Regions from separate parts of the Pseudoalteromonas sp. SWYJZ19 genome, predicted to be linked through region 2. Evidence: predicted binding sites of a transcription regulator. Region 2 holds the regulator's gene; each other region holds the start of a gene.
What was found. The regulator sigma-54, encoded in region 2, starts transcription at its own class of promoters, with help from an activator protein. The targets are predictions, from matches to a motif close to GTTGGCACGNNNNTNGNNT.

Region 1: flgJ (flagellar assembly peptidoglycan hydrolase FlgJ) is a predicted target of sigma-54. The motif match lies at 2,395-2,413, and genes of this name have one in related genera.
Region 3: I6F45_RS14220 (ferritin-like domain-containing protein) is a predicted target of sigma-54. The motif match lies at 6,280-6,298, and genes of this name have one in related genera.

Annotation. Positions count from the first base shown of each region.
Region 1 covers NZ_JADYXI010000008.1:60,782-71,826, forward strand. The annotation lists gene flgK (flagellar hook-associated protein FlgK) at 1-1,340, opposite strand, end outside; gene flgJ (flagellar assembly peptidoglycan hydrolase FlgJ) at 1,342-2,358, opposite strand; gene I6F45_RS09985 (flagellar basal body P-ring protein FlgI) at 2,525-3,619, opposite strand; gene flgH (flagellar basal body L-ring protein FlgH) at 3,631-4,314, opposite strand; gene flgG (flagellar basal-body rod protein FlgG) at 4,331-5,119, opposite strand; gene I6F45_RS10000 (flagellar basal body rod protein FlgF) at 5,141-5,884, opposite strand; gene flgE (flagellar hook protein FlgE) at 6,042-7,409, opposite strand; gene I6F45_RS10010 (flagellar hook assembly protein FlgD) at 7,469-8,149, opposite strand; gene flgC (flagellar basal body rod protein FlgC) at 8,163-8,594, opposite strand; gene flgB (flagellar basal body rod protein FlgB) at 8,600-9,007, opposite strand; gene I6F45_RS10025 (CheR family methyltransferase) at 9,153-9,983, opposite strand; gene I6F45_RS10030 (chemotaxis protein CheV) at 10,004-10,936, opposite strand.
Region 2 covers NZ_JADYXI010000002.1:176,044-187,088, forward strand. The annotation lists gene I6F45_RS02675 (bifunctional diguanylate cyclase/phosphodiesterase) at 1-1,539, shown strand, start outside; gene I6F45_RS02680 (YgiQ family radical SAM protein) at 1,670-3,847, shown strand; gene I6F45_RS02685 (protein disulfide oxidoreductase) at 4,305-4,856, opposite strand; gene mgtE (magnesium transporter) at 4,913-6,271, opposite strand; gene I6F45_RS02695 (HPr family phosphocarrier protein) at 6,402-6,674, opposite strand; gene rapZ (RNase adapter RapZ) at 6,717-7,562, opposite strand; gene ptsN (PTS IIA-like nitrogen regulatory protein PtsN) at 7,581-8,033, opposite strand; gene hpf (ribosome hibernation promoting factor) at 8,038-8,325, opposite strand; gene I6F45_RS02715 (RNA polymerase factor sigma-54) at 8,352-9,851, opposite strand; gene lptB (LPS export ABC transporter ATP-binding protein) at 9,921-10,646, opposite strand; gene lptA (lipopolysaccharide transport periplasmic protein LptA) at 10,643-11,045, opposite strand, start outside.
Region 3 covers NZ_JADYXI010000014.1:19,664-30,708, forward strand. The annotation lists gene yejK (nucleoid-associated protein YejK) at 27-1,043, opposite strand; gene I6F45_RS14195 (DUF1414 domain-containing protein) at 1,106-1,318, shown strand; gene I6F45_RS14200 (DUF3413 domain-containing protein) at 1,324-2,820, shown strand; gene I6F45_RS14205 (DUF4124 domain-containing protein) at 2,907-3,386, shown strand; gene aceK (bifunctional isocitrate dehydrogenase kinase/phosphatase) at 3,490-5,208, shown strand; gene I6F45_RS14215 (LysR family transcriptional regulator) at 5,225-6,163, shown strand; gene I6F45_RS14220 (ferritin-like domain-containing protein) at 6,342-6,785, shown strand; gene I6F45_RS14225 (ExbD/TolR family protein) at 7,098-7,493, shown strand; gene I6F45_RS14230 (TonB-dependent receptor plug domain-containing protein) at 7,566-10,601, opposite strand; gene I6F45_RS14235 (FecR family protein) at 10,611-11,045, opposite strand, start outside.

The sequences.
Region 1 (11,045 bases), on a different contig from region 2:
GGCGATGCTAGTGCTAAATCTTCTGCGCGCCCTGTTGCAAGTGTAATGCTTGAAGCAGCATCTGAATTAAGCTTTATTTGAAATTGATCACCCTCAACACCTGCCCCAGACACATTTACTTGAAGGCCAAATGATTCTCCGGTAGTAATAGTCGATGAATCAATAACACCTGTCGATATATCAGCAAGTGAAGGCTGCCCTAACGGATCGCCTTTGTTATCTATAGGCTGAATACTTACTTCATTAGCATTGCCTGTATAGGTAATAATAAAGTCACTGGCAGGGAGTTCACTGCCCTTACCTGGCTCTACCGTTGCAGTCATACCGGCAGTACCTGTGTTAGCTTGATACGCATAAGCGCCAACGGTAGGAATATTAAAAATATTACCCCCTAGCTGACCTGTTGCATCCATACCCAATTTGTTTTGTTCGTTAAATGCATCAGCTATCGCTAAGCCCATTTGACCAATTTGGTTTTGCGCAGGGACTAATATGTCATCTCTAAAAGCAAGTAAGCCGCCAATTTTTCCTTTAAGCTTACTTACATCAACTTCAAGCGGCACTGCTTTGCCACCATTAACGTCAAGCGTGAATTCTTTAAAATTAGGATCGGGGTCGCCTGTCATCGAAAATAAGTTAAATGCGCCATTTTGCATAACCACCGCTTCGCCTGTGCCCATAAAAACGAGTTTTTCGCCATTTGGACCATCAAGCGTTTCTATGTCTATTAGCTCTGATAAGTCGCGTATTGCTTTATCGCGTTCGTTATAGGTAGAGCTCGCATCTGCGGCGTTATTAGTGCCATTAACTGCTGCAATATTTTGATTTAGCGTGCTAATACTTTGAATTAGTGAGTTTGCTTCATCTGAAAATATTTCGAGCTGCTCGTTCACTACACTTTTTTGATCAAGCACGATGCCCGAAAGTCTATCCATTTGATCAATTAAGCTTTGCGCATCTGTCATTACTAATGAGCGGGCAACGGTAGATGACGGCTGATTAAGCGCTTCTTGCACGTTATTAAATAAAGAGTTAATTCCGGTCGAAAGGTTGTTCGACTCTTCAGAAAAAATAGTATCAACTCGATTAGCCTCAGTAATAAACTGATCGAAAAACGATTTATTAGAGGTGTCACGATTTAGCTGTGACTGAGCAAACTCGTTTAGTAATCGGTATGTTTCGCCTCGCCCTACTTGGTTATCAACCATAGTGGTAAATTCAGTACGCTCACGTACGTAGCCTACGGTATTTACATTGGCGATATTTTTACTTGTCGTTTGCAATAGCTCCGAGCTTGCTCTAACCCCAGAACTGGCAATGTTTAATAAATTAAACGACATGTTACTCTACTCCTTGGCGGATCACGTTTGCCGCAATGTCTTTTAGCTGACTGCTATTGAGTACTTTTTTTATTTTGCTGGCATAATTTGGATCGGTTGCATAACCTGCTTTTTGTAATGAATCTAAAAAGTCATTTGGTTTTGCTGTATTTTGTAATGCTTCTTTGTAGCGTGGGTTTTGCGTTAAAAAATCAACGAAGTCGTTCACGCTATCTTTAATTGAATCGTAGGCTCTAAAGCTGGCTTGTTTTTTAACGGGTGTGCCTTGTTCAAACTCAAGCGTTACTTTGCTTGCTTTATCGCCTTCCCAGCTTTTATCTGACTTAATATTAAATAAGTTATTTGAGCTGCCACCGTCACTTTTATTAATAATGTGTTTACCCCAACCGGTTTCAAGTGCCGCTTGAGCAACCATTACCGCTGGGTTTAAACCTATTTTTTGCGCTGCAGTTTTAGCGTGTTCCCACACTGAACTTACAAACTCTTCTGCATTTTTAAATGTTGGGCTATCGGTTTTAGACTCTGTAGTATCGACTTTAGGCTCAGCAATATCGGCTTTAGTACTCTTAACGATAAGATCGGGTTGCTTATTTTTTTGCTCATGAGGAAGAGCTGATCCGACTTGCGTATCGCTGAAAATATCGTTGGTTGTTCTAAGCACCGAGCCTGGCATAAAGTTTTTAGACTCAGGCGATAACTGCTGAACAATTAAATCGGCAAGGCCTAACGATCCATTTGATGAAAGCTCTGTTGAAAGTTGCTGATCGTGCATTTCTTCAAAAAACTTTACGCCACTTGAATTAAATGGGCTGTCTTTGTCTTCAAATGCTTCGTTAGCTTTGCGCATTCCTTTGAGCAACATTTGCGTAAAAATAGCTTCAAATTGTGCGGCCGCTTTTTTGAGCGCAGCTTTGGAAGCATCAGTTGATGCATCGCCACTCGTTAAGGCTTCTTTACGAAGTGAATCTAAGTTGCCTAAATCAAAAAAGTTTTGTTTATCGAGGTGATTAGTTTCCATCGGCTTTTTGACACAAAATGAATAATGCAGTTAAAAATGCAAAAATTGAGCCACTACCGATAAAACAAGGAAGATAAAAATAATAAACTTAAGTTGCTGTAAATAAAAAGCCCTAGCTTCAAAAATATAGGGCTTAAGTAATACGTTATTTATTGACTTGGGTTATTTATATAACAACTAACTGTCCGTTAATTGCGCCGGCTTCTTTTAGTGCTTCTAAAATAGCCATTAAGTCACCAGGCGCTGCGCCTACTTCGTTAATTGCGCGAACTAAATCGTCAAGGCTTACACCTGGATTAAATACAAAGGCGCGCGAGTCGTCTTGGTTTACATCAATAATACTTTGCTGTGTGACAACTGTATCACCGTTTGCTAGCGGGTTTGGTTGTGACACATTTTGTTGCTCTGCAATTGTTACTGTTAAGCCACCGTGAGTTATAGCCGCAGGCTGAAGCTTAACGTTTTTGCCAATAACAATTGTACCGGTGCGCGAGTTAACTATAATTTTAGCGGCCATGTCAGCTGGTTTAAATTCTAAGTTTTCGAGTGTCGATAAGTACGATACACGCTGGGATGCATCGCGTGGTGCAATAACACGGATAGAAACAGAATCAATTGCTTGTGCGCTATTTGGGCCAACTAAGTCATTAATTGTTTTTTCTAGGCGTTTTGCCGTTGTAAAGTCTGGACGGTTTAGGTTGAAGGTAATGTAATCGCCTTGCATAAATGGGCTTTCTACAGTGCGTTCAACTGTTGCGCCATTTGGTATACGACCAACTGTAGGGGTGTTAATTACAACCTTACTACCATCAAGGCCTTGTGCGCCTAAGCCACCAACAATTAAGCTTCCTTGTGCAATTGCATACACGTTACCGTCTACACCCTTTAAAAAAGTTTGTAGTAAAGTACCGCCACGTAAACTGCCTGCACTACCAATAGAAGAAACCGTAATATCTATTGTTTGCCCGGGCTTTCTAAATGCGGGTAATTCTGCATGCACAGCAACAGCGGCAACATTTTTAATTTTAGGACTTTGAGTTGAAGGCAGCGTAATACCAAAGCTGTTCAACATGCCTCTAAAACTTTGTTGTGTATATGAGTTTTGCTCACCAGTGCCCGGTAAACCAACCACTAAGCCATAACCAACTAATTGGTTAGAGCGCACGCCTTCAACCATAGACACATCTTTTATGCGCTCAGCACTGGCAGTAAACTGCCAACCCAATAACGCAACTAAACATAAAGCTTTAAGGCTATTCATGTTGTTACCCTCTAAAATGGAAACAGCGAACTGCTAAAGAAACGTGTAAGCCAACCAGGACTTTGCGCTTCTTGCGTTTGCCCTTTACCTGAGTATTGAATACGTGCATTAGCAATACGATTTGATTCAACCGTATTATCGGCGCTTACGTCTTGAGGGCGTACTAGCCCTTCTAAACGAATAAACTCTTCACCGGTATTAAGCGTTAGCCATTTTTCGCCGCGTATAACTAAGTTACCATTAGGTAAAACGCGCATTACATTAACCGAAATATCACCCACTAAGCTGTTTGACTGGTTTGATTTTGAATCGCCCGTAAACGACGAATCGCTACCAATACCAAACTGAATACTATCGCCACCTATATTTACAGGTAGACCACCTAATCCAATAACGGGGTCTAAGCTTGCGTCGGTTTCTTTGTCTGTTTCTGTTTTAGCGGCTTTTGTTGCTTGAGTAGACTCTTGCAATTTAACCGTAATTATATCGCCAGTACGTAGCGCTTTTTTATCAGAATATAAGTCGTTTGATGTATGAGTATTAAACAATGAACCTGTGGCTACCAGCGGCTCTAAAATAGGCTCGGGGTACATAGGTGCGTAGTAAGGATCGTCCTGTACTACTTCACTATTTTGCGTAGACATACAGCCACTTAAAAATAATGTGCCCGCTGCAAATAAAATAATATTACGCATAATTCCCCCTACTCTATTAAAGCTGTTGATTGATATAACTCATCATTTCGTCAACGGCCGAAATTACTTTTGAGTTCATTTCGTAAATACGCTGAGTTTCTATTAGGTTTACGAGCTCTTCAGTTACATTTACGTTTGAAGTTTCGAGTGAGCCTTGAATAATGCTACCTAACCCTTCAACACCAGGGTTACCTTGTACCGGCGCACCACTTACAGCTGTTTCGGTATAAAGATTTTGACCGATTGGCTCAAGACCCGACGGATTAATAAAATCACTAATAGTCAGCTGACCAATGACCACGTTATCGGCTTGGCCTGCAACACGTACAGATACTTCGCCGTCTTGCGAAACCGTAATTGATTGCGCGTCATCTGGTACATTCATTTCTGGCTGAATCACATAACCTGCGCCCGATGTAACAATTCGTCCATCGCCATCGGTAGTAAACTGGCCGTTGCGCGAGTAAGCAATATTGCCATCTGGTTGCAGTACTTCAAAAAAACCTTCGCCAGAAATCATCCAATCTAGTGAGTTTTCGGTGGTCAACATGTTGCCTTGCGTAAACTCTTTTTGGTTAGCTACAACTTTTGCACCCGCACCTAACATTAGGCCCGATGGCATTTCGGTATCTTGCGATGAACGACCGCCCGGCTGATTAATATTTTGATAAAGTAAATCTTCAAATATAGCGCGACTTTTTTTGTAACCTACGGTACTCGCATTCGCTAAGTTATTTGAAATAACCGATATATCGGTTTGTTGGGCGTCTAGCCCCGTTTTACTGATCCACAATGCTGGATTCATAATCGTGTCCTCACTTTAAAGTTAAACAATGCGTAACAGCTGATCTTGACGCTCGTCAATTTCTTCAGCTGTTTTCATTAATTTCACTTGTAATTCAAATTGGCGCTGGTGGCTTATCATGTCGACCATTTCGTGAACTGGGTTCACATTCGACATTTCAAGCGAACCACTTAAAACTTTTACATTGGCAGAGGTATCTACTGTTACATTTGCTTTTGGTCTAAATAAACCATCGTTACCTTTTTCGAGCTGTGAGCTATTTGCTTCTACCACTCTAAGCGTGTCTATTTCTTCTAAAAAGTTAGCGGGGGCGCCTTGTGGTCGAACTTGAATAGCGCCATCTTGGCTAAACCCTATTTTTTCGACTGGGACGGGTAAAATAACAGGTCCCCCTTCGCCAATAACTTGACGACCGTGGCTGGTTACGAGCATGCCTTGAGCTGTAACGTTTAACGTACCCACTTTTGTGTAAGCTTCATTACCGGAGGCATCTTGCACAGCAAGCCATGCGTTATCGCTCATTGCGATATCTAAGTCTCGCCCGGTTTGAACAATGCCACCCGATACCATGTTTGAACCCGGACGCTCTTGCATTGAAAATACACGTGTAGGCAAACCTTCGCCAAACGCTTGCATAGAACGCGCCTGCGCAAAGTCAGCTTTAAAACCCGTTGTATTTGCATTTGCCAAATTATTGGCTTTTAAAGCAAGCCCTTGTAGGCTTTGCTTAGCGCCAGAGGCCGCAATGTAGACCATTTTGTCCATAGTATCGACTCACATAAAAAATCTCTGAACTTACAAATGCAAAATAGATGCCAGATTAAATTTGACGCAACATTGAGAGGTATTTAGAAGGGCTTGCAAAGAGGACTTATAAAAAAGGCTGCAAAAATGCAGCCTCATATATTTAATAGGGTTTAGCTTATCGAATCTGCAAAATACTTTGCTGAATAGTTGAGTTAACTTCAAGCGCACGTGAGTTTGCTTGGTAATTACGCTGTGCAGTAATTAAGTCTACAAGCTCATTAGTAAGGTTAGTATTTGATTGCTCAAGTGCTGATGAGTTAATTCCACCAAACGTACCCGAACCAGCTTCACCCGCTACAGGTTCACCTGAATCAATACTTTGCTTCCAGCTTGTATCACCCACTTGTGATAACCCTTGTGAATTTGGAAAACGTACCATAGCCACTTGGCCTAGGAATGTTGAGTCACCATTACTGTAAGAAGCGACAATTTTACCGTCTGTTCCTATATCAATTCCGGCTAAACGACCAACCGTTGAGCCATCTTGATCGAGTGCTTTTACTTCAAAACCACTTGAATACTGAGTTGGGATACGTCCTGCCGTGTTATTTTCATCGCGCCAGTTAAGCTCAATACCAGTACCTGGGAAAGTTGCACCATTGTCTAGTAATGTTGATAAACCAGCACCAGAACCCGCTGGTAGTAGTATTTCATCAAAAGTAGTTGTATTTGTATTTGCCACACCACCTGTTGTTGATGGTAAACCACTTGAGTTAAAACCAAGGGTGGTAAGTGGTGTATAAGGCGCGGTTTGTTCTCCACCAGTTGTGCCATCAACTACTTTGCCATCGAGTGTTGCGTATACTTCCCAACTGTTATCTGTACCACCTGCTGCGGCATCATCTTCTTTAGCAAAAAAGTATTGTAAAATATGTGGTTCACCTAGTGAATCATATACCGTTGTTGACGTAGATGAGTTATAAGTACCACTAGACGTAGGGTCAAAATCTAGACCTGTTGGATCCGCCGTTGCATCTAAGTTAAACGACAAAAATACATTTTCTGTTGCGCGAGGTGAACCAGACGAATCAGGGATTTGAATTGGATCAGTTGTGCTCAAACTTACCGACGTTGTATCACCTGTAGATGAGTCAACAGGGAATGCTTGTAAAAAGTTACCTTTTGCGTCAACCATAAAGTTATCTTGGTTAAGCTTAAATGCACCTGCACGTGTATATGTTAAATCTTGCGAAGATAAATCGTCGGTCATCGCAAAATAACCTTCACCAGTGATTGCTAAATCAAGTGAGTTATTTGTAAATTGTAGTGAGCCTTGATGAAACTGCTGCGCAACCATGGTTGTTTGCACACCGTCACCATTTTTAGTCTTACCAGAGCTAAATACTGATGAAGCGTAAACATCGGCAAACTCAGCGCGTGACTCTTTAAAACCTGTGGTATTAACGTTTGCAATATTATTTGCCGTTACGTCTAAATCTTTTTGCGCGGCAGCAAGGCCGGTTAATGCAATATTGAAGCTCATAATTCACCTCTAACCTGTTAGTCTGTGGCCTGCTAGCAGGCGAAAAATACTAAAATTTATTACGCGATTTCTGCTACATCTGTCAGCCTAACCGCACCTTCTTTAGTGTTAATAATAATGCCACTTGAGCCATTAATATTAACGCTTTCAATGTTCTTGAATGTAGCAATGGGCAAGCTTGAAAATTCGCCGTCAGTACTTCCTTCGGCGGTTACTGAGTATTCACCTTCAGGTAAACGCTCACCGGCTTCATTTTTGCCATCCCACGCAAAACGTACTGCACCTGCTGATTGAGAACCCATATCAATAGTTCTCACTAGCTGACCTGATGCATCTGTCACTTTAATTTTTAAGTTATCAACGGCTTCTTCTGCCACTGCCGAGCCTCTGGCATCACCCGTTTCATTTAAATCTAAGGTGTTTGACTCAAGTAAAGCTTGCTTGCCAACAAGTGTTGATGCTTGCAAAGCTGAATTTGATGTCATAGATGACGCTAAGCTATCAAAATTTGAATTTAAATCGCTAATGCCTTGCGCCATTGTGAAACTAGTCATTTGCGCAATCATTTGATCGTTATCCGCAGGGTTACTGGGATCTTGAAACGATAATTGCTGAGTTAACAAAGAGAAAAAGTCTTCTTGTGTTAACGCATCACTCTCATTATCACTGGTCGCTACTTGCGATTCTTGCCAGCGTATAGAGTCTAAATAGGATGAAGATGTACTAATATCATTACTCATAACCTACCCTCGGTTACCGCTGCCCTAGCAACAGTGTTTTACTTAGCATTTGCTTTGCTGCATCAGCAACTTGCACGTTTGTTTGGTAAGAACGAGAGGCAGAAATCATATTTGCCATCTCCTCTACAACATTGACGTTGGGTTTATAGATATAGCCATTTTCATCCGCACTTGGATGGTTTGGGTTATATTCAATTTGTAATGGTGCATTACTTTCAACAATGCCCAAAACCTTAACACCAACTGCGGAGCCCTGTTGGTTACTTACTGATGCTGAAGCCTTTGTTAGCTCAGCCGCAAATACAGGTTGGCGCGCTCGGTACGTTTTGTCTTGAGATGAACTAATGGTATTAGCATTAGAAATATTACTAGCTGTAGTATTTAAGCGAACGTTTTGTGCGCTCATACCCGAACCTGCAATATCGAAAACATTATATAAACTCATAATTTTTATCCTTGACTACCGAGAGCTTTATTCAGGCCTTTAAATTTACCGCTTAAAAATTGCAAGCTGGCCTGATACTCCATAGCATTCTGTGTATACAAGTTTCGTTCCACTTGTATATCAACCGAGTTACCATCACCTGTATCTGATTGATTTGGCAAGCGAAATGATTCTGAACTGCCCATACTATGAGTACCTCCACCAATGTGTTTATCATTAGTTCTTACCATAGTATTGCCGCTTTGCTGGGTTGACCTTGCCGCTTTTAATGCAGAGGCAAAATCAATATCTTTTGCTTTATAGCCAGGCGTATCAGCGTTAGCTATATTAGTTGCAATTAATTCAGCTCGCTGTGAACGGATCAACATGGCTTGCGGATGCACACCTAATGCTTTATCAAAACTGATAGCCATAACCTTCTCCAAAAAATTGACTTACCCATGAATAAAGCAAAAAATAAGCCATTAATATTAGGAAGTGTTATATTTTTATAAGGCTATGTATCTAAATAGAAAAACGACGCTTGATGCGTCGTTTTAGGGAAATGAATTAACTTAATTATTTCTTTTGGTAAATGATACCGGGGTTGCATCTAACCATATCAAATTCAGTACTTAGGCCAGTTAGGGACTCTGACGCTCCTAAAAATAAGTACCCTTTTGGGTTTAATGCTTGTGCAAACTGGTTAATAATTTTAGCCTTTATTTCAGGCGCAAAGTAAATAAGTACATTACGACAAAAAATAATATCAAACTTGCCCATTAACGCGTAAGAATCAAGCAAATTCAGGTGCCTAAAACTAACTTGTTTTTTTATTGTATCGTTTACTTGTGCCATACCATTGCCGCTGTCTTTAAAAAACTTTTTACGACGCTCTGCAGATAACCCTCTGGCAAGTGCAAGCGCGTCATATTCTGCATTTTTACACATATCAAGCATGGTATTAGATATGTCGGTACCAATAATTTGTGCACCCATACGAAGCACACCAGGTTGCTTAGTATTAAATTCAGCTACTGACATAGCTATTGAATAGGGTTCTTGTCCTGATGAGCTGGCAGCAGACCAAATTTTTAAAGGCCTTCTTAAGTCTTTAAACTCAGGAAAAAGCTTATTTTGGAGCAACTCAAACGGGTATTGATCTCTAAACCACAACGTTTCGTTTGTGGTCATTGCATCAACCACTGCGGCTCTTAATTGCCGCTCGTGAGGCCCGAGAGTTTTACTAACCAACTCCGATAAAGATCCCACATTAAATCGAGTCATTAACGGAGCAAGTCGGCTTTTAACTAAATACTGTTTGTTTTCACCTAAAACAATGCCGCATTGCTGCTCTAAAAACGAACGAAACTGGTCGTATTCACTTTGCTGCAAATCTTTATTATTCAAGTTAGTAGCACCTATTTTTGTTAATCACAATGAACCCACTTTTTAACCGCTGTTGCTAATTCGTCTGGGTTAAATTTAGCAATAAAGTCATCTGCCCCGACTTTTTCAATCATAGCCTGGTTAAAAACACCACTCAAAGAGGTATGCAAAATAACATGCAAAGGTGCAAGTTTGGGATCTGCTTTTATTTCAGCTGTTAAGGTATAACCGTCCATTTCTGGCATTTCAACGTCTGAGATAAGTAACGCTACTCGCTCAGTAATATCGTTTTTACAATCAAGCTCTGCTATTTCTTTTAATCTTATAAGTGCTTCTTTACCATTTTTGGCAAGCTCTGTTTGCACGCCTAACGGCTCTAGGGCACGTTTAACTTGATTACGCGCAACAGCAGAGTCGTCTGCAATAAATACGATACGTTCGCCTAAATCTTTTTGAATATCGCCGCTTTGTGCAACTTCAGCACTTACTTCTGTGTTTACTGGGCAAATTTCGTTGAGAATTTTTTCTACATCGAGAATTTCGACTAATTCATTTTCGATTTCGGTCACTGCTGTTAAATATGAATAACGTCCGGCGCCTGATGGTGGTGGCATTATTTTTTCCCAATTCATATTTACAATACGTTCAACTCCGCCCACTAAAAACCCTTGCACAGAGCGATTGTATTCAGCAATGATTATAAAGCTGTCTTTAATGTTGTCGATTGGGCGCCCACCTACAGCCATTGATAAATCAATTACTGAAATAGTTTGACCACGAATATGTGCAACACCACGAATATACGGATTAGATTTTGGCATGCTTGTTAGTGGAGGGCATTGCAGCACTTCTCTCACTTTAAATACATTAATACCAAAACGCTGACGCCCTCTGAGCTTAAATAAAAGTAATTCTAGGCGGTTCTGCCCAACCAACTGTGTGCGTTGGTTTACTGAGTCTAAAATGCCTGCCATTCAAATCTCCTAAAGAAAACAAATAATACGGAACGATAATTGCTTTCTATTTATAAAGCTACATAACATCGCGGGTGCGTCTACTTTTTGACGCAAAATATTTATACCC
Region 2 (11,045 bases):
ATTCAGGTCTTAGGTGGTTGCGGGCATTACGAAAGCTATTTTGGTAAAAAATTAATTAATGTTGATAGCAAAGTATTTGAACAAGTTGAGTCGTGTTTTGGTTTGTCAAAGCACCAACACATAGACTCAAGTTCAACATTTATATTAAAAAGTAAGCATCGAAAAGCGGCTTTATATATAGAGTGCGACCACATTCCCTTACAAGCACAGCTACAATTTGCTGAAATTTTCTTAACTAATGTAAGTGTAGCACTTGATAACATAAGGTTATTTGTAAAGTTAAGAGATGCTGCTTATAAAGATGTGCTTACTGGTATTTCAAATCGTACTAACTTTATTGAGCGTGTGGTGAGTTATCAAAAGCCACACGTGAACGATCATGTATTTGTATTACTTGATGTAGTTAATTTTGCAGATATTAATAACGGCTTAGGGCAAGAGGTCGGCAATAAAGTATTAATTGGCATTGTGCAAAGGTTAAGAGAAAATTACCCAACAGCTAAATTACTATCACGTATTGGCGCTGATGTTTTTGGTTTCATTATTCGCCAAGACGAATTTGACTTAAAAAAGTTGAATGAGCAATTAGGTATTTCATTTTACGCAGAAGAACATTTACTCCCTATCGATTTTAGAGTGGGCTTATGCCAACAACAAGACTTTCAAAGTAGCGGTATTGATACACTGAAAGTTGCTTATATTGCACTTGACCAAGCTAAAAAAGCAAAGCATAAAGAAGGCGTTTATTACAATATTGATATGCAAGATAAGATGGCTTGGCGGATAGGGATCATTAGGCAGTTACGTCATGACTTTGCTCGAAATAAATTAGAGGTATGGTACCAACCTCAACTTTCACTAGATGACTTATCACTAATTGGATGTGAGGCATTATTACGCTGGCCGGCAGGTGATGGCGTGTATATATCACCGGCTGTGTTTGTGCCACTTGCAGAGGATGCGGGCTTAATTGTTGATATAGGGCAGTGGGTATTAGAACAAGCTTGCCAACAGCAAAAGCGCCTAGAAAATATGGGCACAGAAATTTGTATTGCAGTTAATGTGTCTGTCCCACAGTTTAAAGTAAAAGGTTATGCGCAAACTGTTAAAAATACATTGTTAAAATATGGTGTTAAGCCAAAAAACATAGAATTAGAAATCACCGAGAGCGTAGTAATGGATGAGCTGGAAACGGTTATTAGTACGCTAAGTGAGCTAAAAGAACTCGGAATGGAAGTTGCTATTGATGACTTTGGTACTGGTTTTTCGTCGCTGAGTTACATTCAAAGTTTACCTTTGGATCGGTTGAAAATAGATCGTGCATTTATTAAAGATTTACCAAATGACGACACTGGCGCTATTGCTGCCTTAGTTATATCACTTGGTGCTAAATTGGGCTTAAAAACGATTGCTGAAGGGGTCGAAACACAAGAGCAAGCCCAGTTCTTAAAAGATTTAGGATGCGATGAAGTACAAGGTTTTATGTATGCTAAACCCATGCCTGAAAATGAATTAATAGAATTTATAAATAAACGCTAAAAAGATTAACTTATTATTTAAGCTAATGAACGATTTAGAATTTAAGGCGCGATATGCTTTGACTACTTTGTATATATAAACAATTTAGTAGGGTATAATTCGCGCCTTTTGTTATTCTACGGCCACAATTATGAGCACACTCAAAGCTAAGCGCGCCTTATTTTCATACCCTAAATACTGGGCTGAATGTTATGGCACCGCGCCATTTTTACCAACTACACGTGAAGAAATGGATGCACTTGGCTGGGATAGCTGCGACATAATAATAATTAGTGGCGATGCGTACGTCGATCATCCTAGTTTTGGTATGGCGGTAATTGGCCGTGTACTTGAAGCGCAAGGCTTTAGAGTGGGGATTATTGCCCAGCCAGCATGGGACTCTAAAGATGCATTTATGGAACTAGGCAGACCGAATTTATTTTTTGGTGTAACAGCTGGCAACATGGATTCGATGATCAATCGCTATACAGCTGAAAAGCGTATGCGCCACGATGATGCTTACACGCCAGATAACGTAGGTGGTAAACGTCCAGATCGCGCCGTAATGATTTACTCGCAAAAATGCCGTGAAGCATACAAAGGTATCCCAATTGTTATTGGTGGTATTGAAGCGAGTCTTCGTCGTATAGCTCATTACGACTATTGGCAAGAAAAAGTACGTCGTAGTATTTTGTTTGATGCAAAAGCTGATATTTTAATTTACGGTAACGCAGAGCGTCCGTTAGTTGAAGTTGCACACCGTATTGCCGCAGGCGAGACAATGGATACTATTCAAGATATTCGCGGCACGGCTGTTATCAGAAAAGAACCTTTACCAGGTTGGCGTGGAAGTGACTCCACCGCTATAGATAAAATTGGTAAAATTGATCCAATTCCAAATCCATACGGTGCTGATGATGTTGGCTGTAGTAAATCTGAATTTAAACAAGCGGGTATAGACTTAAAGGCAGAAGCTGCAAAACCAATTATGGTTCAGCCTGCGCGACCTAAACCGTGGGAAAAAACCTATGTTAAGTTACCTGCTTATGAACAAGTAAGTGTTAACAAACCTTTATACGCCCACGCTTCGCGTATTCTACATCAAGAAACAAATCCTGGTTGTGCAAGAGCACTGTTTCAGCGACACGGCGATCGTTCTATTTGGGTAAACCCGCCAGCATACCCATTAGAAACACATGAGATGGATGCTGTGTTTGGTTTACCGTATCAGCGTATTCCTCACCCAAGTTACGGCGACTCTAAAATTCCTGCTTACGACATGATAAAAACGTCAGTTAATATTATGCGCGGCTGTTTTGGAGGTTGTTCGTTTTGCTCAATTACGGAGCATGAAGGGCGTATTATTCAAAGTCGTTCGCAAGAATCAATTATTGAAGAAATTGAACAGATTAGAGATAAGGTACCCGGTTTTACTGGTGTTATCTCTGATTTAGGTGGCCCAACGGCAAATATGTATAAACTGCGTTGTACTAGCAAAAAGGCAGAAAGTACCTGTAGACGTTTATCATGTGTGTATCCTGAAATTTGTAAGCATATGGATACAGATCATACGCCAACAATAGACTTATACAAAAAAGCACGTGAAGTTAAGGGTATCAAAAAGGTATTGATTGCTTCTGGTGTTCGTTACGACTTAGCTGTACGCGACCCGCGTTACGTTAAAGAATTAGTAACGCATCATGTAGGTGGCTACTTAAAAATAGCGCCAGAGCATACAGAAGATGGTCCATTATCAAAAATGATGAAACCAGGTATGGGGGCGTACGATCAATTTAAAGAATTATTTGATAAGTACTCTAAAGAAGCCGGTAAAAAGCAGTATTTAATTCCTTACTTTATATCTGCTCACCCAGGGACAAAAGATGAAGACATGGTAAACATGGCTTTATGGCTTAAATCAAACGACTTTAAGCTTGATCAGGTACAAAATTTTTACCCATCACCGATGGCTAATGCGACGACTATTTACCACACAGAAATGAACTCTTTACGTAATATAAAAAACAATACAGAAGTTGTTCCAGTACCTAAAGGTGCTCGCCAACGTAGATTACATAAAGCTATTTTACGCTACCATGATGCAGCAGGTTGGCCGATGATACGTGAAGCACTGCGTAAAATGGGTAAAGCTAATTTAATTGGTAAAGGGCCTAACTGTTTAGTGCCTGAAGAAGGGCGTGATGAAAAAGCAGGTAAAGGTGGCAGTAAAGGCGGACGTCCTGCACTAACGCGACATACCGGTTTTAGCCAATTTAAAAAGGCAAACACTAAACCAAAAGTAGGCGGTAATCGTCAAAGTACACGTTAGTGATTCAATCTAATAATAACTAGGGCGTGTTGATCTTTGGTGGGTTAATTTGCAGCAGTATGTTTGGTTTTTAGGCAAGGCGGAGCCTATGTAGTGTGGTTATTCCCCATGAATAGGCGATAACGCAGCATAAATACCAAACATGCGCTGCCCTTTGGGTTCTTTCTAGGGACGATTAACTCTTTGTTGCTCGGTTTTTACTTAGCCCACTAGGTTACAAACCTCGCGCCGCGATTTAATCGCCCCTAGATTGAACAAATTTCAATCCACAAAGATCAACACGCCCTAGTAGATTAGTTTAATTACGCTAAGGTTTTTTAAACCTTTTTAATACGTAAATTAAGTAAACCTTGCTCTTTATTACTTATATTATTGTAGGTGATAAAGAGCGAGCTTTTAGAAACCCCTCTTGAGATAGCACGTATTTAGTGCCTATATACTTGCAGTTAGTTTTTTCTTAAAACGTTGATGATAACCACAAACGTAATTTTAGTGACCATAACGGCTGAATGCCTGTTAGCCCTTGCGTCATTTTATTATCTTTTAAGATTATATAAGATGGCGTGACTTGCCCTTGCCAATCGGCAAATATCTCACCGTGTTGATCGTTGACAGTGGTAAAACTGTAGCCATGATCATTTAGATACTCATGTAGTTTTTGATCCGAGCCTGATTTTATTGCGATACTCACGACAGGGTAGTTATTCTCGTTTGCGAGTTCGTTTATGGCAGGGGAGGTAATACTACAAATAGGGCACCAAGTTCCCCAAAAATAGACAAGTGTTGGTTTATCTTGGCTCATTGCTGACAAATCAATGTTTTGCCCTTTATAATCTATTAATTGTAATTGAGGATTTGCTGGCATAACAGGTTGTCGCCACCAATTGACAGCGTTATAAATTACGAAAAATATGAAACCATATATCAACACACTTTTTAATATTGATAGGCCTTTTTGTTTTGGCGTTTTTTTAGGTGTGTCTTTTTTATTTTTGGTACCCGTTGTCATAGTTGCAGCTTTACCCTAAGTGTTTTTTACTTTAGTTATTTGCAAAAGTTTCTAATTTAAACCAGCAACCAAGTAGCAGTACCTAAAAAGGCGAATATACCCACAATATCTGTCACCGTGGTTAGCACCACACTCCCTGCAAGTGCTGGGTCTATATTCATTCTTTTAAGAATAATAGGGATACTCGCACCAGCAACACCTGCCACCACTAAGTTCATAAACATAGCGAAGGCGAGTACGCCACCAAGCATAAAGTCCCACTGCCATAGGGCAATAACACCTGCTATTAACAACGACCACAAAACACCGTTTAACGCGCCAATAGCAAGCTCTTTCATCATCAAGAAACGTTGGTTTGTTTGATTTATATGACCTACCGCAATACCACGAATAACAAGCGTTAATGATTGGCTACCTGCAACACCGCCCATAGAAGGGACAATACCGTTAAGTACAGCTAAAATAGGTAAAACATCTAAAGTGCCTTCAAAAAAGCTAGCTACAAAAGCAGCTGCAAGTGCAGTTAGTAAGTTGACACCTAACCAAACTGAGCGTTTTTTAGAGCTTTTTAGTACTGGCGCAAAGGTATCTTCTTCATCATCAAGGCCGGCTAAGCCCAATAAACTATGCTCAGCATCTTCGCGGATTACGTCAACGATGTCATCGATAGTGACACGGCCAAGGAGCTGATCGTTATCATCGACTACGGGGGCCGATATCCAATTATGACGTTCAAATAATTGCGCGACTTCACTTTCATCCATTGAGATTGGAATGGATTCACAATCTTCATCCATTAAATCGCGAACAATCTTTTCTGGCGGGTTAGTTAATAATGTACTCAGCGATAAAGCGCCTATAAAGCAGTTATGCTTATCAACAACGTACAAGTCATCGGTACCTTCTGGTAACTCGCCACGTAGCCTAATATACCTAAGTACAACATCAAGCGTAACATCAGGGCGAATGGTCACCGTATCGGTGTTCATTAGCGCGCCAGCAGAACGCTCTTGATACGAAAGTGCTTGTGTTGCACGTTCACGGTCTTGAATGTCCATCGCGCTAACAACGTCTTTATAAACGGTGTCCGGCAGACTACGTAATACTTCACCTAAGTCATCGTGGCCCATATCTTCTGTTGCGGCTGCAATGTGCTTAGGTTCCATTTGGGCAATAATGCCTAAACGAACATCTTCTGAGAGTTCTTCAAGAACATCGCCTTGCACATCAGGATCAACCAACTGCCAAAGGAGTCGGCGAATTTTATGTGGTGATGATTCTAATAATAATGCGGTATCACAAGGAGCTGTTTTTGCGAGCATGCGCCTAACTTGAACAAATTGACCACTATTGAGTGACTTAGTCACCTGTTTTAGTTGCTGTAGTGGGTAATCTTGTTCAAAAGCTTCAGGCATTGGCGTCCTTTATAAATTTTTATATTACTTTATGGGGAGAGGTGAGTTAACTGGCGTCACTAACCGTATTTATTTTATATATCTGTTTTAGTTGGGGCATTAGTAATGCGAGCATTATTTTTATAACTGTTTATTCTTGTTCATTAAAACGTTGTGCTATTAATTCTCCAACAGCATGTAAAGCTTGCTCAGAATCGGGGCCTTTACATACAACTTTTACTTCTTTGCCTTGGCTACTTTCAAGTAACATTAATGCAAGTACGCTATCGCCTGCAGCTTCTTTGTCATCTTGAAATAATGTAATTGTCGCATCAAACTGCACTGCTAATTGGGCAAGCACGGTGGCTGCTCTGGCGTGCAATCCTAATTTGTTTTTTATTAAAAAAGTGTCTTCACAATGCATAACTTACTCTACCTAAGCTGAACAGGTGATTATTCAGCTATATTATTTTTCTTGTTCGCGATGGCGAATTTTAACATTGGGATGTGTCATTGCAAAACTTTCACCGATAGTTTGCGCTAAATATACAGAGCGATGTTGTCCGCCTGTACACCCAATAGCAATGGTTAAATAACTGCGGTTATTTCGCTCTAAGTGCGGTAACCATGTTTGTACAAATGTCTGAATTTGCCATGTGAATTTTTGCACTATGCTGTGATTGGCCAAATAATCTTTAACGGGTTGATCTAACCCATTTAAAGGTTTTAATTCAGGTTCCCAATGTGGATTTGGTAAAAAGCGTGCATCAAATACGTAATCTGCTTCTTTTGGTATACCGTATTTAAAACCAAACGATTCAAATGTGACAATCAGTTGCTTATCTTTTTTACCTAAAATCTTTTCACGAATAGATTCAGCAAGTTGATGAACACTCAAATCAGTTGTATCTATCATAAAGTCGGCGCGGGTGATTAATACATCAAGTAATTCTTTTTCTTTTTTGATGGCTAAATCAAGAGGCAACGAGTCAATTGATAGTGGGTGTAATCTACGAGTTTCAGAAAAACGTTTGATCAATGTTTGGTCGTCGCTATCTAAATAAAATAACGTAGGTTTTGCAAAGCCAGGCAAGTATTCAAGAATATCGTTAAATTCATCTTGTTGTTTAGGGATGTTACGCACATCAATGCTAACAGCAATTTTATCATAGCTATCAGACACACTGCGAACTAATGAAGGAAGCAAGTTAACTGGAATATTATCTACGCAATAATAACCTAAATCTTCTACAACGCGTAAAGCAACCGACTTTCCAGAACCAGAACGGCCGCTTATGATAATTAACTCCATTTAACACCCTTTATAAAACTATGATTGATTGACAATAACTTGGTAAAGCTCAGCATCTGATTTTGCACTGCGTAACTGTTTACAAAAATCTTTGTTGTTTAGTTTATCAGCAATGGTTGCTAGAGTCTTTAAGTGCTGCTGGTTATCGCCATCTGGTACGATGAGTGCGACGAAAATATCAACAGGGCGATTATCGATTGCATCAAAATTTATTGGAGTTTCGCTAACGAGTACTAAAGCCAAAGGCTCTTCTGCACCGCTCATTCTTCCATGAGGAATGGCAATGCCACGCCCTATACCTGTACTACCCAATTTTTCTCTGCTCATTAAAGCATTAAGAATATCTTGTTGCGGTAAATACGGAAGTTTGTCGTGAGCAAGTTCGCTAATGAACTCTAAAATTCTTTTTTTGCTATTAAAAAGGACCGCAGCTTTGCTGCAGTCCTGGCATATAAGTGAGCTTAATTTCATCATATTAGTGTCGAGCAAGCTTCTCTTTGTGTTTAATTACTTGTCGATCGAGCTTGTCGATCAACGAGTCAATGGCGGCATACATATCTTGATGTTCTGTAGAGGCAAATAGCTCAGCACCGCTTACGTGTATGGTGGCTTCTGCTTTTTGATTTAATTTTTCTACATCGAGAATGACATGAACATTATTAATATGATCAGAGTGTCTTTCTAGCTTCGCAAATTTGGTATTAATATAGTCTCTTAGTGAATCGGTTAATTCTACGTGACGACCAGTTAAGTTTAGTTGCATAAGCATTACCCTCTTTTTTTTGCGTCTTAAATCAAACTTTTACGTTGATTTGACGGTGGAATAGCCAGAGATTCGCGGTATTTTGCGATTGTACGTCTCGCTACTTTAATTCCTTGCTCAGCCAATATATCCGCTATTTTGCTATCACTCAATGGTTTTGCTGAGTTTTCTGCTGCGATTAATTTTCGGATAAGCGCACGGATTGCTGTAGATGAACATTCACCACCGTTTTCGGTGCTTACATGGCTTGAGAAAAAATATTTAAGCTCAAATATACCACGGGGTGTGTGCATATACTTTTGGGTTGTTACGCGCGAAATTGTTGATTCGTGCATTTCTACCATTTCAGCAACATCATTTAAAACCATTGGTTTCATGGCTTCAGGACCGTGTTCAAAAAAGCCTTGTTGTTGCTTAACAATACAATTTGTCACTTTTAATAGCGTGTCGTTTCTACTTTCTAAGCTTTTAATAAACCATTTAGCTTCTTGTAAATGCGAGCGAATAAACTGGCTGTCACCACTGGATTTTACAGTGCGAGACATTGCCGCGTATTGGCTATTAACACGAATTTTAGGCATGCTGTCTGGGTTTAACTCAACAACCCAGCGGCCTTTAATTTTTTTAACTGACACATCAGGAATAACATACTCAGATTCTTCTCTTACAATAGTATCTGCAGGTTTAGGGCTAAGAGTATGTATTAATGTCATTACTTCCTTAAGCTCTTCTTCTTTGAGCTTAGTTTTCTTCATTAATGTACGATAGTCACGAGCAGCTAATAAATCAATATGCTCGGTTAAAATCATTTTTGTTTCATTAATGTAAGGTGTTTCTTTATCAAACTGGTTAAGCTGAATACACAAACACTCTTGTAAACTACGTGCAGCAATACCGACAGGATCAAACAGTTGGATGCGCTTTAGTACTGCTTCAATTTCATCAAGTTCGACTTCGTTATCTTCTTCGTTTTCTTGATTAAAGCTTTCTAAAATCTCTTCGCAGCTTAGTGTTAAAATACCTGAATCATCAACTGCTTCTACAATCGCAATAGCGATGGCTTCGTCTGTAGGGCTAAATGGCGTTAGTTGTAATTGCCACATTAAATACTCATGAAGCGTCTCTGTTGAGGCGCCTTGGTATATTGATTCGTCTTCAGGCATTGGACCTGATGATGCTGCAGGGGCGGCACTCATGTACTCATCCCAGCTAACATCCATAGCCATGTCGTCACTTAGCGTGTCTTTTGCAAGTGCTTCACCACTATCTTGTTCGTATTCGCTTGGAGCATCATCGGCAGATGCGCTAACAGTTATGTCATCGGTATCAGCTTTTTGCTCGTTTTTACCTGCAGCGTCTTCGGAATAGTCTGGTTCTTCAACCTCTAATAGCGGGTTGCTGTCGAGAGCTTCTTGTATTTCTTGCTGGAGATCCAATGTACTGAGTTGCAACAAACGAATAGCTTGTTGCAGCTGTGGAGTCATTGTAAGTTGCTGGCCCATGCGCAGCTGTAGTGATTGCCTCATGTATCTCTAACAATCCTTTTATGTTGTTATAATTAATACTAGCAGATGCTTAAAGACATGGCGTAAATGTTACAGCCTAAATTGCTCGCCTAAGTAAACATCGCGTACTGTTTTATCATTTAATACGTGTTCTGGAGTACCTGATGCAATCAGCTCCCCATGAGAAACAATGTAGGCTTTTTCACAAACATCAAGGGTTTCTCTTACATTATGATCGGTAATCAATACACCAATCCCACGATTTTTGAGATGTTCTATTATTTTCTTTATATCTAATACAGAAATCGGGTCAACACCTGCAAATGGTTCATCCAATAATATAAATTTAGGATCGGCTGCCAGCGCACGTGCTATTTCCACGCGGCGACGTTCGCCACCCGATAATGCCATACCTTGGCTATCACGAATGTGTTGTATGCTAAATTCATCTAATAATTTATCGAGCGTGTCTTCTCGGGCTTGTTTATTTAACTCTTTGCGTGTTTCTAAAATTGCCATTAAGTTTTGATAAACAGTCAGTTTTCTAAAAATTGAAGACTCTTGTGGTAAGTAGCCAATGCCTAATCTAGCACGACTATGCATAGGTAAAAGAGTAATATCGTTATCATCGATAGAGATTTTACCTTTGTCGCTAGGTACAAGTCCCACAATCATATAAAACGTGGTGGTTTTACCTGCGCCGTTAGGACCAAGTAAACCAACAATACTGCCTGCTTTTACTTCAAGGCCGACGTTTTTGACAACTTCACGACCTTTATAGCTCTTTGCTAATAGTTCTGCTTTTAATGTACTCATGGCTGACCTTTATCGTCTTTTTTACTTTTTTTAGTTTCGATAGGCACTAAAATCGTGTGAACGCGGTCAGTTGAGTTTTCATCTTTTTCGGCACTGATTAGCTGCTGCTCTATATCGTAGGTAATGCTTTTAGCATTTATTTTTTGTCCCGCTTGCGATACTTGTGCATTACCAACAAGCGTTAAAAAACGCTTAGATACATCATAACGTACTTCGTCAGCACTGGCGCTCATAGTCGTGCCATCTGATTGCTTTTCTTCAAAGTGCGCAGGGCTACCTGTAGCAATTAATAATTGTTTATTATCGCCAAGTTCATCGCGTTTATGTACTTCTAAGCGGTCTGCTGTGATACGGCGGTTACCGTGAATAATTTCAACGTTTTTCTCAAAAATACCCACG
Region 3 (11,045 bases), on a different contig from region 2:
TCAACTTTCAACTCGCTCAAATGAGTTTACTCTTTTTCATTTTCCATAAAACGTTGTAGCTGATCTTTTAAGTTTGGCGGAATGCCTTTAATCACTAGTGTATCGGTTGCTTCGTTGTACGTTACGCGCTCACCTAAGTGTTTACGTTCAAAACTTACACTTACACCCCCACCAAGGCCTGAAAACTTAACCATACTGGTTACGGTTTTTTTATCAACGGGGAAAGTTTCTTCCAAGTCATAGTTTTGCTCTTTGCAAAAACTATCAAACGGGCTGTCATCGCCTTTTGTAAGCGTTGCTGAAAGATCGCTCACACTTGCATCTTCGCCTGTGGTTACGCAATCATTACAGTAATCAAATACTTGTTTACGTAAATCGTCTTTTTCTGATTTATCAAACTGTTGCTCTGATAAATAATCCTCTACTGCGCTAAGCATTACTTGGCTTTGCTGTTTTGAATCAATACCCTCTTCACAGCCTAAAAAGTCTAAGAAAAAGTCAGCAACTTTACGACCCGCACGTCCTTTGATAAACGAAATATAACGATTATCTTCTGCTTGCGTATCCCATGCTGTTAAATCGATACGAGCAGCGAGTTGCATGCGAGATATATCTAAATGGCGAGAAGCCGCTAAATCAAGCTCAGAGGTCATAGAGTAATGCTCTTTAATGTTAATCATCGCAATTAACATGTAATCGGTAGCAACATACTGATAATGACAAAATACTAAATAGCCTGTTTCACTAAATGCATACTTATCAAGCTCTTCTTTTAAAACCGTTGAGGCTTGCTCGGTCATATGCCAAAAGCCTAACTCATCGTTACGGTAGCTTTGCATTGCAGATGCTACAACGCTGTTTTTATCACCACTGAAAGCACAGTAACCTTTACCTGGCTTACCATTATATGCATGATGTAATTGTTCGATAAAAACGGCTACTTTATCGTTAATTACCATCTCATCATTTCGAAGGTGAATTTGCGTATCGTCGTCTTTTTTGTCTACATAATGAACGACTAATTTTTTAACGTCTGTTGTCATCTTTGTTTTTCACGCCTCTAGTGTTAAAATACGAGAATATAACTATTTTATTGAACCAACTGATGCCAATCTTATCAAAATACTCTAATGAAGAAGTAGAACAAATCGTCGATCAGCTTATTGATGTGCTAACTAAACACAATGCGCCGGTAGATTTAAGCCTTATGTGTTTAGGAAATTCTATCACGCATATCTTAAAAGAGCATGTACCAACAGGGAAAAGACAAGCCGTAACTGAGAACTTTGCAAAAGCTCTATCACAGTCGGTTAAATAAACTCTATGAATTTATCGCAGCACAATCAGTTTTCATCAAAAGCGAGTCAGCTATTAAGCTGGGGCCATTGGTTTACTTTTGCCAATATTGGCTTGGCGCTATTTATTAGCTTAAGCTACTTATTTGCCGACTCGCCACCAACAAGCTTTATGGGCATTACTTATATGCTAGTAACGTGGTTAAGCCACACTAGTTTTATCGCCTTTTTAGCGTTTGTGCTGACGGTATTTCCGCTTAGTTTAATATTCCCCTACCCACGACATATACGAGGCATGGCGGCTGTTATAGCCACACTAGGCGCTTCACTGCTTACCCTTGATGCTTATGTTTACGTTAATTTGGGTTATCATCTAAGTATATCTGCCTTGCCTGAAATCATTTCATTGTTGTGGCATCGTTTAACCAGTTCACCTGCTTTAACAACCATTTTAGCCAGTGGGATTGTATTACTTATTTTAGGCTTTCAGCTACTTGTGAGTAATTACACATGGCAACACCTTGAGCGCTTAAAACAATATAAATTTGCACGTTACGCAATTTCATTTTTAATAGTGTGTTTTTCACTTAGTCACAGTATTCATATTTGGGCTGACGCAAATTTAAACTTTGACGTAACGAAGCAAGATAATGTACTACCACTGTCATACCCTACTACCGCTAAAAGTTTATTAGCTAAAAATGACCTGCTTGATATAGAAAGCTATAAGCAAGCACATAACGTAAAAATTAATAACCAAAACATTAGTTATCAAATGCCAAGCCCGCTTGATAAGTGCGAGGACTACACACAAGCCAATGTAGATATTTTTGTATTTGAAACCCAGCAACAACTCGCTAAATTTGTTGCCGATAATAAAAACTTACACAAAACAGAGCAGTTTTTACAGCCAACTAATCACGACGATATGCTATTTAGCTTAGTGTATGGTTTGCCAGCTTTTTATAAAGCAGCAATTTTAAGAGATCAAACTCTTCCCGCATGGCAAAGTCAGCGCCGCAGCATTGAAGTAACCGGCGTGGAAGAACTTAGTTTTATAAATGATCAAGCACATAGTTCTAGCGCAATTAGAGTTATTAAAAGTAGCGATAACGCCGTTGTACGAGATGATAAAACACAGGTTTTTGCTTTTAGTCTTGCCAATAACAAGCAAGAAGTAGTAACAACATCAACTTTATATAGCTCCGACAAACGTATTTCTAAAGTAGATGGACTTATTCAACCTAGCGATTTAATTGCAACAAGTGTTGGCCAATATTTAAATTGTAAAGCCATTGCTAAGCAAACAATGCTGGGCGTTAATTTATACAAGAAAAAAGATGATATGGGCGTTAACTACTCTCAGGGTGTCGTTATAGCCTATAAAAAAGATAGGATTACCTTAATAGATTCAGATGGTAACTTTAAAAACATCTCTGCCGCTGAAGGTTTTTCTATTGAACAAGGTTTAGATATACCATTTTTAGTACAGAGTATTAAAAAGCTCAAAACCTTTACCCAATAACAGTTATCCTAACCTAGCTTGATATACCACCAAGCTAGGTTATAGTTTTATATTGTTGTTAGATATAAAAACCAAGGATGACACGTATGTTTAAAACTTCTCGTTATATTCTCCATTCTAGCTTTTTACTTATCAGTTTTTTTAGCTTTAGCGATACCACTTACTACAAATGTGTAACAGAAAAAGGCACAATCTTCTCTCAACTGCCGTGTGACGACGAAGCAACGACTTATAAAGTTAACACGACGGGTAATCAGTATTCTGGTCCTAAGGTTGACTACACTAAACAACTGAATGAGCTTGAACGTGAAAGGCTTCTATCTGGCTTACAGGCAGAGCTTCGCAGTAATAACCATAAACTAACAATACTTGATCGTAATAAGCAGCGTACCGAATATAAACAACAAGAACGATTAAATCATATTCTAGCCATTGATGATAAAAAGCGTATTACCAAAGACATTACTAAAAAACTAAAAATAATTAATAAAGAGTACAAAAAAGATGTATTGGTTATTACTAAACAAATTAAAATTCTCGAAAAAAAGATAGCTCAATACCAATAAATCACTGTTAATTAGCAAGTAATATTTATCTTGGTTTTAAACTTAAAATAACATACCCTTAACACAATAGAGTATAAGCTCTAGGGACTATTAAGGAGTGCAAATGCAGCCTCGCCATATTGCTGAATTAATTTTAACGGGTTTTAAAAGGCACTATCAGCTATTTCAAAAAACAACGGCCAAAGCCCCTCTCGCCTTTGCAAAAAAAGATTGGCAAGCAATTAATGATATCAGCCGTTTGCGTATCAGCTATTATGATGATCGTGTTAACGAAACCACACAAGCGCTAAAAAAAGAAACCCCAACAGAGCAATTAGATGAAAGCCTATGGCTCGAAGTTAAAAAGATATATCAGCACTTTTTATGTTTCCACCCTCAAGCAGAACTCGCCGAAACCTTTTATAATTCTGTATTTTGCCGGCTGTACCATAGGCGCTATTTTCATAATGACTTTATATTTGTAGAAGCAACTTTGAAAGATGCTCCTTCAGTACCTGTTGAGGCCGAATATAGGACATACTTTCCAGTAGTTGATGGCCTAAAGCCAACAATAAAACGCATTATTAATCATTTTGATTTTAAAGCCCCATTTGTAAATTTAGAGCGTGATATTCGCCTTCTTGTTAAAGCTTTTTATAAACAAGCACCCGATACACATCACCAACCTTGGCAAATGCGCTTTGATATTTTGCACACACCTTTTTATCGTAATAAAGCAGCTTATATTGTTGGTCGTGTTGTTTCAAAAAGTGGGGTTCAGCCTTTTATAATCGCCGTATTGCACGATGAAGATAACGGATTATATTTAGATGCACTTTTAACTAAATCGTCTCAAATGCGTGTCATTTTTGGCTTTGCCCGCGCCTACTTTATGGTAGAGACTCATGCACCTTCAGCACTTGTCCGGTTTTTGAATCAGCTTATGCCAAACAAAACACTTGCTGAGCTCTATAACGCAGTGGGTTTTCATAAGCAGGGTAAAACTGAGTTTTATCGAGAGTTTTTAAATCACTTATCTCACTCTAATGATGAGTTTACAATTGCACCGGGTACTCCCGGTATGGTGATGATGGTATTTACCCTTCCCTCATTTGGTTATGTTTTTAAAGTAATAAAAGACAAATTTGGTGAAAGTAAGCCCTTCGGCCGTGATACCGTATTAAAGCGTTATCAACTAGTAAAAAACCATGATCGCGTTGGCAGAATGGCCGATACCATAGAGTATTCTAACGTCGTATTTCCTTTGGCACGTTTTGATAGTAATTTACTTGCGCAATTACATAAAACAATTGGCTCATCAATGGTAATTGAAGGCGAATGGTTGATCATCAAGCATTTATATATTGAACGGCGCATGACACCACTCAATTTATTTTTAGAAAATGCTGATGAAGAAAGTGCCGCAGACGCGATTGAAGAATACGGGCAAGCTCTAAAAGAAATGATTGCCGTTAATATATTTCCTGGCGATATGCTCTTAAAAAACTTTGGTGTAAGTAAGCACAAACGTATTATTTTTTACGATTACGATGAAGTTCAATACCTAACAGATATGAACTTTAGAGCATTACCAAAAGCAAAGAGCTACGACGATTATTTAATGGATGAACAAAGTTACTCTGTTGCACCACAAGATGTATTCCCAGAGCAGTTATGTACATTTGTAATGCCTAATCCTATGTATAAAAAGTTTTTCCTCAGCACTCATCCAGAGCTTATAGATGTTAGCTTTTGGAAGCAGGCTCAACAAAATATAAAAAATGGGCAGGTAAGTCATATTTACCCTTACCCGACAGCACAGCGATTTATCCATCACTGGTAGACGCAAAGGACACACAATGAATATAAGTAAAATAGATTTAAATTTACTCGTTTATCTCGATACATTGCTTCGAGAATGCAATGTAACACGCGCTGCTAATCAATTGAGTATTACGCAGCCCGCAATGAGTAATGGCCTTAAACGTCTTCGTAACTTATTTAACGACCCTATTTTAGTTCGTACCAGCGATGGTATGGTCCCGACAGAGCGCGCTTTAGAGTTACAACCCGTTATTCGTGGCATATTAATGACGCTTGAAGAAACCCTAGCACCTAATAGAGAATTTGAGGCAAGCCAGAGTAAACGTGTATTTAGAATAATGGCCAGTGATTACGCTGCAAGTACGTTAGCGCCAAAGCTCTTAAGTAAACTACACGAAGAAGCCCCCGATACTACTTTAGATATACTCACACCAAGTGATGTAACCTTTCATGACGTAGAAAACGGTAAAGTAGATATGGCAATCAACCGTTTTGAAAACTTACCTCAGTCTTTTCATCATAAACGTATTTGGAAAGACAGTTTTTGCTGCTTAGTTAAGGCCGACAACCCTATTATTGAAAACTTTAGCCTCGACAGCTACTTAAAAGCGCGCCATATATGGGTGAGTAAAACAGGTTTTGGTGTAGGCGTGGGCATGGACCCTAAAGATGTGCAAAAACTTGGTTGGGTTGACGAAGCACTTGCCCACTTTGGTAAACATCGTAACATTGCCACTTTTACGCGTAACTACCATGTAGCGATTCATTTAGCTAAAGAGAAAAATTTGATTGCGACCCTTCCTTCAAAAGCCGCAAATATATACTTAGATGATCCGGGGCTTAAAATTTTAGAGCCACCGTTTCCAATTCCTCCTTTTGAGCTTGATATGATTTGGAGCCCACTGTTACATCGCGATGCGAGCCACATCTGGTTACGCCAAAAAGTAGCTGAAGTAGCTGAAGAGCTAAAATAACTTTATTACACAATATAATGTAAAAATTGCTAGGTTAATACCTACTCTATTAACTTAGCAACTCCAAAAATAAAAAACAAACCGTTAATAAACATGAGCTTAAAACAAGTCATGAACTTGGAACACACCTTGCTTTAATTAAATTGAACTATACATTCATTTAATTAAAGAGGTCATTATGAACACCCATCAAGGATCAGAAGTAAATCATATTACTGACATCATTCAAGTTATGAACAGCGGCATCGATTTTTATCAAAAAGCACAGGAAAAAGTTGAAGACCCTGCTATTGGCGCACTTTTTCAGCGCATGATAGATGCCCGAAAAGTGAGTGTTGAGCGCTTGCAGCCATATGCAATTAATGAAAAAGGCGAACGCGAAGATGGTTCATCTTTCGCAGTTGAAGCACGACGTGCATACACAGCCTTACTTACTACATTCACCTCACATAACGACAGCACGTATGTAAAAGAGCTTGAAGAAGTAGAAGATAAAACGCTTGTAGAAATTAAAGCCGCTATGGATAAACCACAACCGGCTGATTGCGAAGCTGCACTGGCTAAAACATTATTAACAATGCAAAGCTGCCATGCAGAAATGAGCCGTATGCAAAAGCAGTAAGCTTACATAACGCATAAATACAACCCAGCCTAGCGCTGGGTTTTTTATTGCCTCTAATACCAATCTGCATAAATCTTTAAGCAATTTAACGAATTAAATCACACTATAACGATGCCATATAGACCCCATATAAGCAGATTGCTACAAACACCACCTTATTTCGCCACATTTTAAATACATAATGAATACAAATATTTAATGTTATTAGAATATTTATTTAACCACGCTTTATTTTTGCTGTGCTAATTTTGTTAATAGGTACCTAAAACCTTGCTGTGGCGCCGCAGCATTTAATTAAAAATAAGGTCCAATATGAAAAGTAAACTAACTAAACTGCAAAATAATGCTGATGTAGATATGACCCCGATGTTAGACATAGTGTTCATATTACTAATTTTCTTTATTGTAACTACATCTTTTGTAAAACCTGTGGCTATTGAATTAAACCGACCACTCGACAGCCCTCAAATAGATAAGCCTGTTAAAAATGCTTTATTTAGAATTGATGAAAGTAACGCAGTATATTTTTCAGGGAGGTTAATTGATTTAGAGCAAGTTGCGACTAATTTAGCGATGTTCGCGGCTAAATATGAAATAAGTTCGGTACTTATAACCGCAGACGAAAACAGTACACATAATACTTTAATGAGTGTAATGAATAATATTAAGCAATACGATGATTATTCAATAAGTTTGATTTCTAAATAAAACAGCCCAATATAAAACCAAAAAAAGGGCCTTACGGCCCTTTGAGTTAAATAACGAAAGGGAGGTTATTAATTAAAAACGGTATTCTGCGCCTACGTAGTAGTAAGCACCGTTAAATCCAAATGGAGCAGAACGACGTGAGTAGTCAAACACACCTGAGCTACTTATTACTGTGTTGCCACTAGCATCCACAATAGTACCTGAGCGAGAGTTACCTATTTCGTTTTTATCTGGGTAAACATCAAACAAGTTATTTGCACCAATATTTACCGACAAATCTTCAGTAACGAAGTAGTTAACTTTAACGTCAGTTAAAATTTCTGCGCCATACGTTTGACGACCACCATCTTCTACTGTGTACTCACCAAAGCGATTAAGTGACAGGTTAACTGTCCAATCGTCACGTTGATAAAGCGCACTTAAGTTAATACGATCTTCTGGTTGCCACTCTTCAATAATAGAGATGTCTTCAGCTGAAAATATATCTTCTACGTTTACTGTCTCAAGGCTTGAGCCAGCAGGCGAAAATAACGATACAACATCTGTTTTAGTAAAGTTAGCTGCAAGTGTAAAATCAAGCGTGCCGCCTAAACCTTCAGTGTTCCACGTTGCTACAAAATCAACACCACGAGTTTCTGTATCAGCACCATTTAAGAAGAACTGACCTACGCCAGCACCCGCACTATTTAGTGCAGCATCAAGGCTTGTAGATAAACCTTTACCTAAGCGGTCACTAATTACAATACGGTCGTCAATATCAATTGAGTAGTAATCAACGGTTACATTAATATTATCTGTAACGTTATATACAATACCTAAACTACGGTTTTGTGATTTTTCTTCTTTAAGCTTTGGAATACCTAAGCTTTGCGCAAGTGTTGAATCATTTCTAAATGTACCAACCTCTTCTGCAACTAAATTACCATTAGTACCAACAACAAATTGCGTACTTACGTTATTAAAGTAAAGCTGCTGCATTGAAGGCGCTCTAAAACCTGAGCTTAATGCACCACGTAGTGAAATATCGTCGGTTACAGACCAGTTACCAGCAAGCTTAAAGTTTACTGTATCACCAAAGCCTTTGTAGTTATCGTAGCGAAGTGCACCCGATAAAATTACATCTTCAATCACATAAGCTTCTGCATCTATGTAAAATGAAATTACATCACGCGATTCATCAACTGATGATGCAGGAGCTGAACCACCAAAACCTTGTGAACCACCTGATGCATCTTCAGAGCCAACACCACCACTTAAGCCGTTGTAAATACTTACACCGTTGGTTGTATCGTAATCGCGGTATGCGTACTCATTACCTTCTAAAATGCGATATTCGTCAGTACGGATTTCTGCACCCATTGCTAAAGAATAATCATCAAAGTTTTGCGTAAAATCAATATTGATTGTTTGCAGTGATAATTCCATGCCGTAAGCGTACGCTTCACGTGGGATAGTTGTACGAATATCAGCAGCACTTAAACCTTGGTCATAACGTAAAAAGTTAGCGTATGAGGCATTGATAGTGTCACTTGTCGTGTAATCAATGCTGTTTTCACCATAGGTGTAAGATAAATCAAGGCTTGCATCGTTATCAAACTCAGTTTTATAACCAAAGTTGTACGAGATATCGTCGATAGTTGTATTAATTTTTGGTAAGAAACCTAGCGGAATCGTCGCATCATTATCTTGTAGTACTGGGTTACCACCTGCATTTGCATTATGACGGAAAAATGCAGCCGACTCATTTTCACGTGTTGAGTAAGTAATAAAGCCGTAAAGCTCGCCATCACCTAACTCGTAACCGGTATTAATTGTTAAACCAAACTGCTGAGAATCAGCATCACCAATTCTGAATGTATCACGATCGGCTGTCAGCTCACGCGGATCGCCAGCAAGTAAAGTACCGTCACTTAGTTCTGTACAACCATAAAACTGACAAGAGCCATGTAAACCTGCACGGTTAGTCGGTGCACGGTCACGGTAATTGATAGTTGTATTTAAATAACCGTCATCACCTAGCGCAAAGCCTTTATTAAAATCAAGGTTAATGGTTTCGCCATCGCCTTCAGAATATTGACCGTAGTTAATAGCCGCTTTGCCACCTTCGCTACCATCCTTAAGCACAATATTAATAACACCTGCAATTGCATCAGAACCATACTGAGCAGCAGCGCCATCACGTAATACTTCAATGCGTTTAATCGCAGAGGCTGGAATTGCATTCATGTCAGTACCTGCGGTACCACGCCCAACAGAGCCATTAATATGAATAATACTTGCTTGGTGACGACGTTTGCCGTTAATTAAAACCAATGTTTGATCGGGGCCCAAACCGCGAAGTGTCGCAGGTCTTAAAGCATCAGTACCGTCACTAATTGCAGAGCTTGAAAAGTTAAATGAAGGGGCGATAGACTGTAGCATACGACCAACTTCTGTTTGGCCTGTATTTTCAAGCGCTTCTGCACTTAAGATATCTACTGGAACGGGTAAATCTTCAACTGAACGTCCTGCTACACGGCTACCGACAATAGCAATTTTTTCAATTTTTTCTTGAGCGACTTCTTCTGCTGCGTTTACACCTTGCGAATTTACTGCAAGTAAAGCTGGTAATACTGCTGCACTGACCGCTGAAAGCTTCATCATGTTGTTATCATTCCTGTTGATTTGTTTGAGTTTTATACTCAGTAAACCATTTTGATCAACAACCGCATCGAGCTCAGTCCCACCTAATAATGCCTCTAGAGCATCTAGCTGAGTGTAAAATCCATAAACTGAATTTGCGTCATACTGCTTTGCCAACTCATAAGAAAACACCACGGTTTGCTCTGTTTGTTTAGCATATTCAATTAAGGCTTTGTCTGCTCGCTGCGCTTTTATATCAAATTGCACCATTTGCCCAGTGGTTTGAGTTGCTGCTTGTACACTCAAGCTAAAAATAGCCGGTACAAGCACACTAAATCCACTCAATAAATGCGTTTGGTTACTGCGCAACTTATATAAACAGCTGACAAACAAAAATCCTCTATGGTTTTGTTTCTTTTTTTTAATGTTTTTTTTACGTTCAATCTTTATTGATGCAACTTTATCTAACATTAGTTTGATTTGCATAATGTCTACTTATGATTCTGTATGGTGTTTTAGCGTTACTACATGCTCACCTAAACGCTCATGATCAATCGAAAAATTAGTTTGTAAACTTTCTAGTAAACCTTCAACGTCACCCGCTTTAAATACCCCAGCTACTTTAATACTGGCAAGCTCGGCTGATGAAAGTTCAAAACGTGTTGCGGTATAGCGACTTACTTCATTTAAAGCATCGCTTAACTCTTCTCCATTAAAAATAAGCATGCCATTTTGCCATGCCAAATCGCGTTGTACGTCGTTCATTGAAAGCTGGGTAATTGGCTTTGTAACACTCTGCTTTATAACTACCTTTTCGCCTGAGGTAACAATATTGGCATTAATTTGACGAATTTTTTGCGTGCTGTTATCTGCAAGCTGATAATCTTTAAAGTCATTTGCGTCAACCGCTACACTAGGGTCGGTGATCAT